DNA from 2 places in the Butyrivibrio sp. AE2005 genome. Region 1 is predicted to be linked to the other one. Evidence: predicted binding sites of a transcription regulator. Region 1 holds the regulator's gene; the other holds the start of a gene.

The links. Region 1 encodes Rex, which represses fermentation and respiration genes when NADH is low (regulators of the CRP and FNR family bind a similar motif). Its sites were predicted from a motif close to ATTGTTAANTANTTAACAAT; they were not measured.
Region 2: the regulator Rex is predicted to act here: its motif matches at 2,042-2,061, upstream of pflB (formate C-acetyltransferase).

The regions. Positions count from the first base shown of each region.
Region 1 covers NZ_JMMD01000003.1:217,158-222,800, forward strand. Annotated here, with positions in the region: gene DL92_RS0104490 (bifunctional UDP-sugar hydrolase/5'-nucleotidase) at 1-354, opposite strand, end outside; gene hslO (Hsp33 family molecular chaperone HslO) at 454-1,341, opposite strand; gene DL92_RS0104500 (redox-sensing transcriptional repressor Rex) at 1,590-2,228, shown strand; gene DL92_RS0104505 (hypothetical protein) at 2,247-2,909, shown strand; gene DL92_RS0104510 (bifunctional ADP-dependent NAD(P)H-hydrate dehydratase/NAD(P)H-hydrate epimerase) at 2,961-4,517, shown strand; gene alr (alanine racemase) at 4,536-5,643, shown strand, end outside.
Region 2 covers NZ_KK366046.1:15,730-21,372, reverse strand. Annotated here, with positions in the region: gene pflB (formate C-acetyltransferase) at 1-2,030, opposite strand, end outside; gene pflA (pyruvate formate-lyase-activating protein) at 2,198-2,926, opposite strand; gene DL92_RS0117260 (Crp/Fnr family transcriptional regulator) at 2,959-3,720, opposite strand; gene DL92_RS0117255 (NUDIX hydrolase) at 3,740-4,300, opposite strand; gene DL92_RS0117250 (Na/Pi cotransporter family protein) at 4,318-5,643, opposite strand, start outside.

The DNA.
Region 1 (5,643 bases):
CATATCTTTACCTTCACAGAAATCACCTGTGTCGATAAGAACAACATCAGACTTCAAGCTATCTTCAAAAAAGTTCTTAAGAGATGCAACATAAGGATATTTATCGAAATTACATTGTGCATCATTGGTTGAAAGGATAACTGTTTTATCGGACATATCCTTTCCTTCTTCTACAAGCTTTTTGAAATCATTGATACTGGCTACACCAGAAGTGTTATTTATATGTACACCTTCTTTTCCTCCGGCATGTGCAACGGCTGCACCTATACCGGAAGTCAGAAAGATAGTCGATGCCAGAGTTAAGGACATGACGGTCCTGATGGCACGCGATTTTTTTACAGTGTGTCTTGTCATACTATTACCTCCTTTGTTAAAACCCCTGTAACTTTGTTAGTAAAATGTTACTAACATCTAAGCAATAGTATAACGCATAATCTGTTTTTATAAAAGGTGTTATTTCAAATTTCTTTGAATTTCAAGGAGTTCAGACGTTTTAAAGATATATTTTTTGTTACAAAAATGACAACATAATTCTATGGGTTTTCCATCGTCAATCAGCTCCTGAAGCTCTTTTCGGCCAATTAACATAAGGGCTCTTTCAACCCTGTCTTTGTCGCAATTGCAGAAAAAATTTAAATCAATTTTATCTGTGATCTCTATATCGAAGCCTTCGAGAATTATGTTAAGTAAATCTTCGGGAGCCTTTCCGGCCTTGAGAATATCAGTAACCGAAGAGAATTTTGTAAGATTTTCCTCGAGCTTTGATATTACTTCTTCGGAAGCGAAGGGCAGAAGCTGGATGATAAATCCGCCTGCGGCGATAACGGAAAGATTCTCTCTTTCAACAAGAACGCCGAGTCCGACTGAAGAAGGAGTCTGTTCAGACTTGGTAAAATAGTATGTGAGATCTTCGGCGACTTCTCCGGTATACAGAGGAACCTGGCCGACATAGGGCTCTTTTAGCCCCATATCCCTGATAACGGTGAGAGTACCTTCGCCGATTCCGCCTCCTACATTTAAATGTCCGGCCGCATTTGGTTCCATGACAACATAAGGGTTTGTAACATAGCCCTTAACATTACCAAACCTGTCGGCTGTTGCAAGAACTCCTTTTAAAGGACCGTCACCGTCCATCTTTACGGTTATGAGGTCCTGATCGTTATCCATCATTGTTCCCATCATTACAGTGCCTGTCATAAGACGTCCGAGTGCCGCTGCGGCAATGGGAGAGAGGTGGTGTGCTTTTCTTCCGTATTCGGCAAGATCTCTTGTTGTTGCAGCGAAAGCTCTTATCTGCGCATCTGCTGCGGTTGCGCGTACCATATAATCTTTATATGACATGATTTATCCTCAACTTTCTTTATTATCAATAGATGTAATTCGTATTGAATAATATATGATTTCACTATTAAAGTAAATGGCGCGGTAAATCAGCTGTTTTTGCGGAATATGTGGCTTTATCCGATTGACATAGATTTAACGCACAGATATAATTATTTTGTATAATCCTTAACAATCTATACTATTGTTTAAAAGAGAATTCTAAGAATTATTTCAGTTAAAAATAATACATAATAAAGGAGCAGAATATGGCAGATAAGGAAATTTCTCAGGCGGTCATTTCCAGACTTCCGCGTTATTTCAGATATTTGGGAGATCTCAAGGAGAAAGGTGTTGAGAGAATATCTTCTCAAGAGCTTAGCGACATCATGAAAGTCACTGCTTCTCAGATAAGGCAGGATTTTAATAATTTTGGTGGTTTTGGTCAGCAGGGATATGGTTATAACGTAGGTTATCTCTATGACGAGATCAGTAAGATTTTGGGAATAGACAAGGAACACAGCCTTGTTATTATCGGAGCCGGACATCTCGGCAAGGCAATCGCGGGTTACACGAATTTTACAAGAAGAGGATTTGTTTTCAAAGGAGCATTTGATTGTAACCCCGATCTTTTCGGATCAAAGATAAGAGATGTGGAAGTTCGTCCGATCGATGAAGTAGAAGATTTTGTAAAAAACAATAAAATAGAGATAGCTGTTTTGACCATTCCGAAGGATCAGGCAGTTCCGATGGCTCACAGACTATGCAAGTGTGGAATTAAAGCCATCTGGAACTTTGCACACGTCGATCTCGAGGTGCCTGACTATATTGTGGTAGAAAATGTACATTTATCTGACAGTTTGATGAAATTATCGTATAATATAAACAGGTCAGGAAAAAATGTTTAACTCAGGTGAGAAAAACTAATGGCAAAAGACAAAGAAGCTTATATGTCTGCGTTACAGGGAAAGAATATTCCCATTTTGACGCTGGATAACAAATGGCACCAGCTCTTTACGCAGACGGAAATGACACCGGAGATCTCGAATCTTGCGGATGAATTGAATGCACTTGTCGAGCGTGACGGGAAGTTGCGCAGTGAGACCAAGGACCTTAAGAAGGTTAAGAAAAAGCTTCTTGGTGAGATTGTGCCCCTTAGGGACGAAGCCAATAAAGCGGGTGATTCATCTGCTATCGAGAAAAAAATTGAAGACAGAACAAGACTTATCAATGACTGCAACGAGAGAATCGAATCCTACGATGATGAACTCAGGGATCTTTCGAAAAAGATATATGAAGCCGATTACGAGCTGATGATCGAAACGATGAAGGTTTGCTATGAGAGACTTCATGATAATACCGAGTACATCACGGAACTTGATAAATGGGTTTCGGATTTCAGAGTGCAACTTAAGAAGAATATAGTTCTCATGCAACAGGCGGAGATGGAAAATTATAATCTTTATTCCTATATGCATCAGATCTTTGGGCCGGAAGTTATTGAAATATTCGATATGAAATACGATCCGGACAGAAGACATCCTATCCGCAGGCCTCTTGCAGGCAATGACAAGGATTACACATCATAATTGATTTAAAAAGCTGCCTGATGGCAGCTTTTTTCAAAGGGGAGATAAGCTATGAAGTATGCGGTGACAAGCGATGAGATGAAAAGATATGACAGAAATACTTCGGAGGTCTTCGGAGTGAGCACTGAGATTTTGATGGAAAGAGCGTCTCTTTGCGTTGCTGATGAGATTGAAAAACATATTTCTTCCAAAAACGCAGACAGAAAGTACACAGCGCTTGTTTTTGCCGGAGTCGGAAATAACGGCGGAGACGGCATTTGTACCGCGAGGCTTTTAAAACAAAGGGGCATAAGAGTCAAGCTTGTGGTAGTCGGTGATATGACTAAGTGCAGCGACCTGTGCCTGAAGCAACTTAAGATCGCGGCAAATTACGGAATCAATGCTGACACTTTTTCCAATATAAGAGACAACAAAAGCCCTGCTGAATGGGATATTATAGTAGATGCATTGTTTGGTATAGGGATTTCCAGAAATATTACGGGAAGTTATGCTGAGGTTATCGGCTATATCAATGATTGCAAAAAAGACAGAAGAGACGATCTTTTTGTTGTGTCTGTCGACATTCCTTCGGGGATAAATGCTGATGACGGAAGGATCTGTTCTCTTTGTGTAAAAGCTGATGAAACTGTTACGTTTAACTGCGTAAAACTGGGACATATTCTGTATCCGGGATGCGAATATACTGGCAAGCTTGTTGTCTGCGATGCCGGAATTACAAAAGAAAGCTTTTGCGGAAACACTCCGGAATATTTCTTTTATGACGAGAAAGTTACAGCTCTTTTGCCCGAGAGAAAAAAGTATTCAAATAAGGGAACAAACGGAAAAATCCTTATAATTGCCGGCTCGAAGGAAATAAGCGGAGCATGTGCGCTTAGCGCGGGAGCGTGCCTTAAGGCCGGAGCAGGGATGGTAAAGGTGTTTACGGCTTCTGAAAATGCGGAAGTCATAAAGACTGTTATTCCGGAAGCCCTTATTGATACATATGAGGACTATGAACCTGTTTCGGAGAAGCTTGAAGATGCGATGAACTGGTCGACGGCAGCGGTTGTGGGCCCGGGAATCGGGATGACCGGTAGGGGGGCTGAGATCCTTAAAATCGTTCTTTCAAGATATGACAAGAACCTTGTTGTTGATGCGGACGGACTTAATCTTATTTCAACCGATAAGGAACTTAGGCGTCTTGCGGGCAACTTTGGAAGAAACGGCAAAAAGCTTATCCTTACGCCTCATCTTGCTGAATTTGCAAGACTTTTTGGAAGGGATATTAAGGAGTGTAAGAGGAATATTCTCTTTTACCCAAAAGAACTTGCCAAAGAACTTCATTGTACGGTCATTTGTAAGGATGCACGAAGCGTTGTTAGTGACAGTAACGAAAAAAAGATTTATATTAATATAAGCGGAAATGACGGCATGGCAACCGCGGGAAGCGGAGATGTGCTTTCGGGCGTGCTTGGAGCTCTTGTGGGAACGGAACTTAGTTCTTTTGAATGCGCCTGCATAGGAGCGTATCTACACGGGGCTGCGGGCGATCTGGCGGCTGCTCGTCACGGAAAGCTTTCGATGGTTGCTTCCGACATAGTGGATGAACTTGAGAATATTTTGAATTGAAAAACGGATGGAATGGAAATGTATGATGAGAATTCAAGGGTCTGCGCAAGAGTAGACCTTGGTGCAATAGAATATAATCTTGAAGCGATGAAGAACAATATCCCGGACGGAGTCAGGATCATGGCTGTCATAAAGACGGATGCGTACGGACACGGCGCTTTGAGAATTGCCAATTTTTTGGAAAATAAAGATTATATCTGGGGATATGCGACTGCGACGGCAGAGGAGGCGTTTGACCTCAGAGAGAATGGAATCAAAAAGCCGATACTGGTGCTTGGTTACACATTCCCTTATGCATATGAGAAAATGCTTTCTTTGGGAATAAGGCCCGCGGTATTTAGGGAAGATATGTTAAAAGAGCTGGGAGATTGCGCAGAAAGACTTATGAAGTCGGGCGTGATTAAGAATCCTGCTCCGATACACATCGCTGTTGATACCGGAATGTCAAGGATAGGAATCCGTCATGACAAGAGCGGAGAAGAGTTTGTCAAAAAAGCATTTGAAGTAAGCGGTATTGAGGTTGAAGGTATATTTACCCATTTTGCGAGAGCCGATGAGAAGGATCTTTCCAATGTAAAAGAAAGAGAACAGATCTTTGCTGAGTTTGTAAAAAGTGCAGAGGCTGCCGCAGGTAAAAAGATACCGATCCATCACTGCGCAAATTCCGCAAGCATCATTGCGGTTCCCGAATCTTCCATGGATATGGTAAGAGCGGGCGTTACAATCTACGGAATGTGGCCTTCGGATGAAGTTGCGAAGGATATTATTGATCTTAAGCCGGCTATGGAGCTTGTAAGCCATATAGTAATGATAAAGGATGTTCCTGAGGGAACACCGGTAAGCTACGGCGGAACCTTTGTTACCGACAGCGCGACGCGTATTGCCACAATACCTGTCGGATACGGAGACGGATATCCAAGAAGCCTTTCAAATAAGGGCTATGTTCTTATAAAAGGGCATCGCGCAAATATTCTCGGAAGAGTATGCATGGATCAGTTTATGGTCGATGTAACGGATATTCCGGATGCAAAAGAGGGAGACGAAGTTGTTCTTCTCGGAAAAGATCCTGTTTCCGGTGAAGAGATCTCGGCTGAGATGCTTGGAAACTTAAGCGGACGCTTTAATT
Region 2 (5,643 bases), on a different contig from region 1:
TCATCGTCGTGACCAAGAGCGTTAGGATTCATTGTCTGTGTGTTAGAAATTCCGTCAAGAGCGTACTCGTAAGGAATCTTAGCAACAGAGTTAAGTGAAGCAAGAAGTCCTGTCTTCTCAGCACCGTATGAAGGTGATGCTCCGGGTGCGAATGAAGCGAATGCAGGTCTTCCGTCAGGTGTAGCACCTGTAGCCTTACCATAAACAACGTTAGATGTGATTGTAAGGATAGATGTTGTAGGCTCAGAATCACGATATGTGTGGTGCTTCTCGATCTTCTTCATGAATGTCTTAAGGAGCCATACAGCGATCTCGTCTGCTCTCTCATCATCGTTACCGTATCTGGGGAAGTCTCCCTCTACCTTGTAATCAACAACAAGACCTGACTCATCACGAACAGTTGTAACCTTAGCATACTTGATAGCTGAAAGTGAATCTACAACGTGTGAGAATCCGGCGATACCTGTAGCGAATGTACGTCTTACATCTGTATCGATAAGAGCCATCTCAGCTGCTTCGTAGTAGTACTTATCATGCATGTACTGGATAAGGTTGAGGATGTTTACATAGAGTCCTGCAAGCCAATCCATCATGATGTCATATTTGTGCATAACTTCATCATAATCAAGTACGTCAGCTGTGATAGGAGCCATCTCAGGACCTACCTGCATGTGCTTGCCGTCCTTTGTAAGGAACTTCTCATCCTTACCACCGTTGATAGCGTAAAGAAGGCACTTAGCAAGGTTAGCTCTTGCTCCGAAGAACTGCATCTCTTTACCTGTCTGTGTAGCAGATACGCAGCAGCAGATGCTGTAGTCATCTCCCCAGATAGGACGCATAACATCATCGTTCTCGTACTGGATTGAAGATGTTGTAACTGAAATCTTTGCAGCATACTTCTTGAATGTCTCAGGGAGCTTAGATGTGTAGAGCACTGTAAGGTTAGGCTCAGGTGAAGGTCCCATGTTCTCAAGAGTATGAAGGAAACGGAAGTCGTTCTTTGTAACCATGTGACGACCGTCCATTCCAAGTCCACCAACCTCAAGTGTAGCCCATACAGGATCACCTGAGAAGAGGTTGTTGTATGAAGGAATACGAGCGAACTTAACCATTCTGAACTTCATTGTCATGTGGTCGATAAGTTCCTGTGCCTCTTTCTCTGTAAGAGTTCCTTCTTTAATATCTCTTTCAATATAAATATCAAGGAATGTTGAAACACGTCCAACTGACATTGCAGCACCGTTCTGAGTCTTGATAGCTGCAAGGTATCCGAAGTAAAGCCACTGAACAGCTTCCTTAGCGTTCTTAGCGGGAGCAGAAATATCAAATCCGTAAACGGCTGCCATTTCCTTCATTCCCTTAAGAGCTCTAACCTGCTCAGAGATTTCTTCTCTCTGACGGATGATGTGGTCGAGCATTGTTCCGTCACCACAGTTGTTGTAATCATCCATCTTCTTCTTGATGAGGTAGTCAATACCGTAAAGAGCTACTCTTCTGTAGTCGCCTACGATACGTCCACGGCCGTATGTATCAGGAAGACCTGTTACGATGTGGCTGTGTCTTGCTGCTCTCATCTCAGGTGTGTAAGCATCAAATACTGCCTGGTTGTGAGTCTTGTGATACTCTGTGAAGATCTTGTGGAACTTCTCATTTACCTTGTATCCGTATGTCTCAGCAGCTTCTTCAGCCATCTTGATTCCGCCGAAAGGCATGAATGCTCTCTTAAGAGGCTTATCTGTCTGAAGACCAACAACCTGCTCAAGGTCCTTCATAGACTCATCAATATATCCGGGGCCATATGCTGTAAGACTAGAAACAACCTCTGTCTCACACTCAAGAACGCCGCCCTTTTCACGTTCCTGTTTCTGGAGCTCCTGAAGCTTGCCCCAAAGCTTATCTGTAGCTTCTGTAGGCTCAGCCAAAAAGCTCTCATCTCCATCATAAGGTGTGTAGTTGTTCTGGATGAAATCTCTTACGTTAACGTCATCCAACCAGTGGGTTCCCTTAAACCCGCGCCATGCTTCGTTCATTTTACGTACTCCTCGTTAAAATATTATCATATGTATTGTTCGAGATTGATGATATCACCTGTTACACAACCAAACATTGATTGTAATCAAGTTTTGAGTTTTTCTTAAAATATTATTTAACTCCATCAAAAAAGACAGCTCCATTGCGCAGCTGCCTTCTCATGATATTATTTCCCATTTAATATTTTCATTGCATTTTCAACTCTCTCTTTTGAAGGAGATTTAACGCCGTCGAGCTTGTAAGGAATACCGAGTGTCTCGAACTTATGCTGTCCCATCGAATGATAGGGAAGAACCTCAATCTTTTGTACATTGGAAAGAGTCTCTATAAACTCTCTTGTTCTCTTAAGGTACTCATCATCATCGGTTATTCCGGGCACGAGCACATGACGGATCCATATGGGTTTTGAGATATCCGACAGATACTTGAATCCGTCGAATATATTGTCATTCGGAAGCCCTGTGAGCTCTATGTGCTCATCCTTGTCGATGTGCTTGATATCAACAAGTAACAGGTCCGTATACTTCATAAGTTCCTCAAACTTGGAAAAGAAAGGCTCCTCACGCGTAAAAGGCTGAAGTGCCGTATCTATGCATGTATTGATACCGCGCTCTTTTGCCTTCTTAAAGAGCTCAATCAAGAAGTCTATCTGAAGAAGCGGCTCTCCGCCGCTTACAGTAATTCCGCCTTCTGTTCCCCAATAGCTTCTGTATCTTTCCGCAAAGTCCAGAAGTTCATCGGGAGTACGCATATCTTCCGAATTGGGATCCCAAGTATCAGCATTGTGGCAGTACTTGCATCTTAATTTGCATCCCTTTAAGAATACGATAAATCTGATTCCGGGTCCATCAACCGAACCGAATGTCTCTATTGAATGAATTGCACCTTTAACCATTGTTACTCCGTTTCATAAATAATCTGTATAGATCACTGATAAATATATATTTCCCTTAATGCATCTCTGTCGAGCACCCTGATCTTGGCATGTCCGACTCGCTCAATAAGCCCGCTCTTTTCCATCTCCCTGAGTTTCCTGCTGACAGTCTCTGTTCGAAGATTTACACTTGCGGCAATGTCATCGAGTTTTAATACTATGTCATCGCCCACACTCCTGTCAACTCTGTACATCAAAAAGCCCGCCAGTCTGGCCATCGGGTCTTTTGTGGAAAGAAGCATGTTCCTCTCATTGGCATCGTGGAGTTTTTTGCTCAAAAGAATGATGATATTCATCGCAGCCGAAGGATCGTCCACAACTTTAATGAAATCATCCCTGTGTATCTGGCAAATAGAAGCATTTGTAAGGCAAACCGCAGAATAAGGATAAATACTGCCATCCAAAAACATGCCTTCCCAAATGATGTCATGATCTGCAAGAATCGTTATGATCTGCTCTCTTCCGAGAGAATCGTATCTGCAAAGCTTAACTCTTCCTTTTCGTATTATGCATATGGAATCAACGGGTTCGCCTTCTCTGAAAAGATAACTGTTCTTCTTGAGAGTCTCATGAACAGAATGCTCCATAAGGCTTACCTGCGCATTTACAGGAAGTCCCTCGATAATAGGGACACTCGCAGTGCATAGTCCACCGCACTCCTCACAGATATTGAGCCCTATGATTCCTCTTTTTAACTCTTCTGCCTGGCTCCGGCCCTGATATATTCCTTTTTGTATCTCTTTCTTATCATTCATAAACAAATACCGACTCTCATTACTCCTTCGACCATAAGTAGCAATACGCCTGCGTCCTTGCAGCAAAAGGCTGAGTCTTAAGCAGTTCTCTTACTTCTTTTTTGGTATACCAGCCGGGTACTATCTCTTCCAATGTCGAGCTGCTTTTTGAAAAAGTTCCCGCCGCCTTTCCGACGCAGCAAAGGTTCTTTTCATTTGAGAAACCGACTGCACTGTAACTTTCGCCAATCCACTCGTCAATACTGATTATATCAAGTCCTGTTTCTTCCTTGAGTTCTCTTCTTGCGCTCTCCTCCGGTACTTCACCGGGATCGATAAGACCTGCAGGGAAGTTGTATACCCATGCGCCCGGTGCAAGTCTGAACTCTTTGTTTATAAGTATCTTTTCCCCAGTCTCATCGTGCATGATAAGCACAACTGCATCGATCTTGTTGTTGTGAATATCGTCATATCCCTTGAGATCGGGATTTCTGCTGATTATCTCGTATGTCTTATCCTTGTTATCAACAGTTTTGTAATGAAGGTCGTAGCGGGTAATGAACTCGCCCTGCTCCTTTTTCTCTAAGTACTGAAATTCCATAAATAATCACTCCTGCATTAAAACTTAACAGAAGGAAGCTGATATTTTCTCTCGTAGAAATCAACTGCCTGCTCAAAGCCTTCTCTTTTATCCGCTTTGAGCGTTTCCAAATACTCGTGTGCATCGTACGCATCATCATGCACCTCAATAACGCCTACGGCGATGTTGCTGCAGTGATCTGCGATACGCTCATAATCTGTTCCGATATCACTAAGGTCAAAGCCCTGCTCAATGGTACACTTGCCCTTGCGAAGCCTTCTCACATGACGCCTTTTTATCTCTTTCTGAATGCCGTCAATCGCTTCCTCGAGAGGCTCTATAGACTTTGCTATCTCGACATCACGTGTTTCAAACGCTTTTATAGACATATCCACGATCTCTTTTACCGCTGATGCGAATATATCCATCTCTATCTGACCCTTCTGGGTAAACTCTCTCTTATTCTCCGCCATACCCTGAGCTTTCTGCATGATGTTGAGAGCATGATCGCTTATTCTCTCATAGTCGGTGATGCAATGAAGAAGCATTGTGAGTGTATGGCTGTCTTCGGGAGCAAGATGATGGTTGTTTATCTTCATAAGATAAGTTCCAAGCTGGTCCTCGTACTGATCGACTTTGCGTTCAAGATAATCAACATCCTGCGCCACTTCATCTTTGTAATCCGTAATAAGTGAAACTGCCTTATCAAGGGCATCTTTTGACATATTAGCCATCTCGACCGCAGCAAGTCTGGCCTGTTCAAGCGCAAAAGGAGGGTTCGCAAGGAAAAGAGGATCCAAAGTTCTGATTCCCTGCTGCTCTTCCTGCTCCTTTTTCTCCTTATCATCTATAGGAATAGAGCTGAGTGCGAGATTTACAAGCACCCCTGAGAAAGGAAGCATAAGGGGCGTTGCAATAAGATTAATAAGTGTATGTATCCCCGGAATTCCCGCAAGTCCGACTTCCCGGTGCATAAAGGAGAAATTCATCACAGCATTCAAAGAATAAAAAATTATCATAAACAGTAATGCTTTTATGAAGTTGAAATACAAGTGCATAAGAGCTGTTCTCTTACCGTTCTTGTTTGCGCCAAACGATGAAAGAATCGCTGTGATACATGTACCAACCTCAGCGCCTACAACAACAGGTATTGCTATGTTGAAATAGACAGGTATACTTCCCGATATCGCCTGAAGCACACCGATTGTTCCGGCTGAACTCTGAATGAGCATGGTAAAAAAGATTCCGACCATGAATCCGATAAGAGGATTGCTGAACTTCATAAGAAGGCCCTTAAATCCTTCATTATCCTTTAGCGGAGCGACAGCATCAGACATACTGCTCATTCCGAACATCAAAACAGA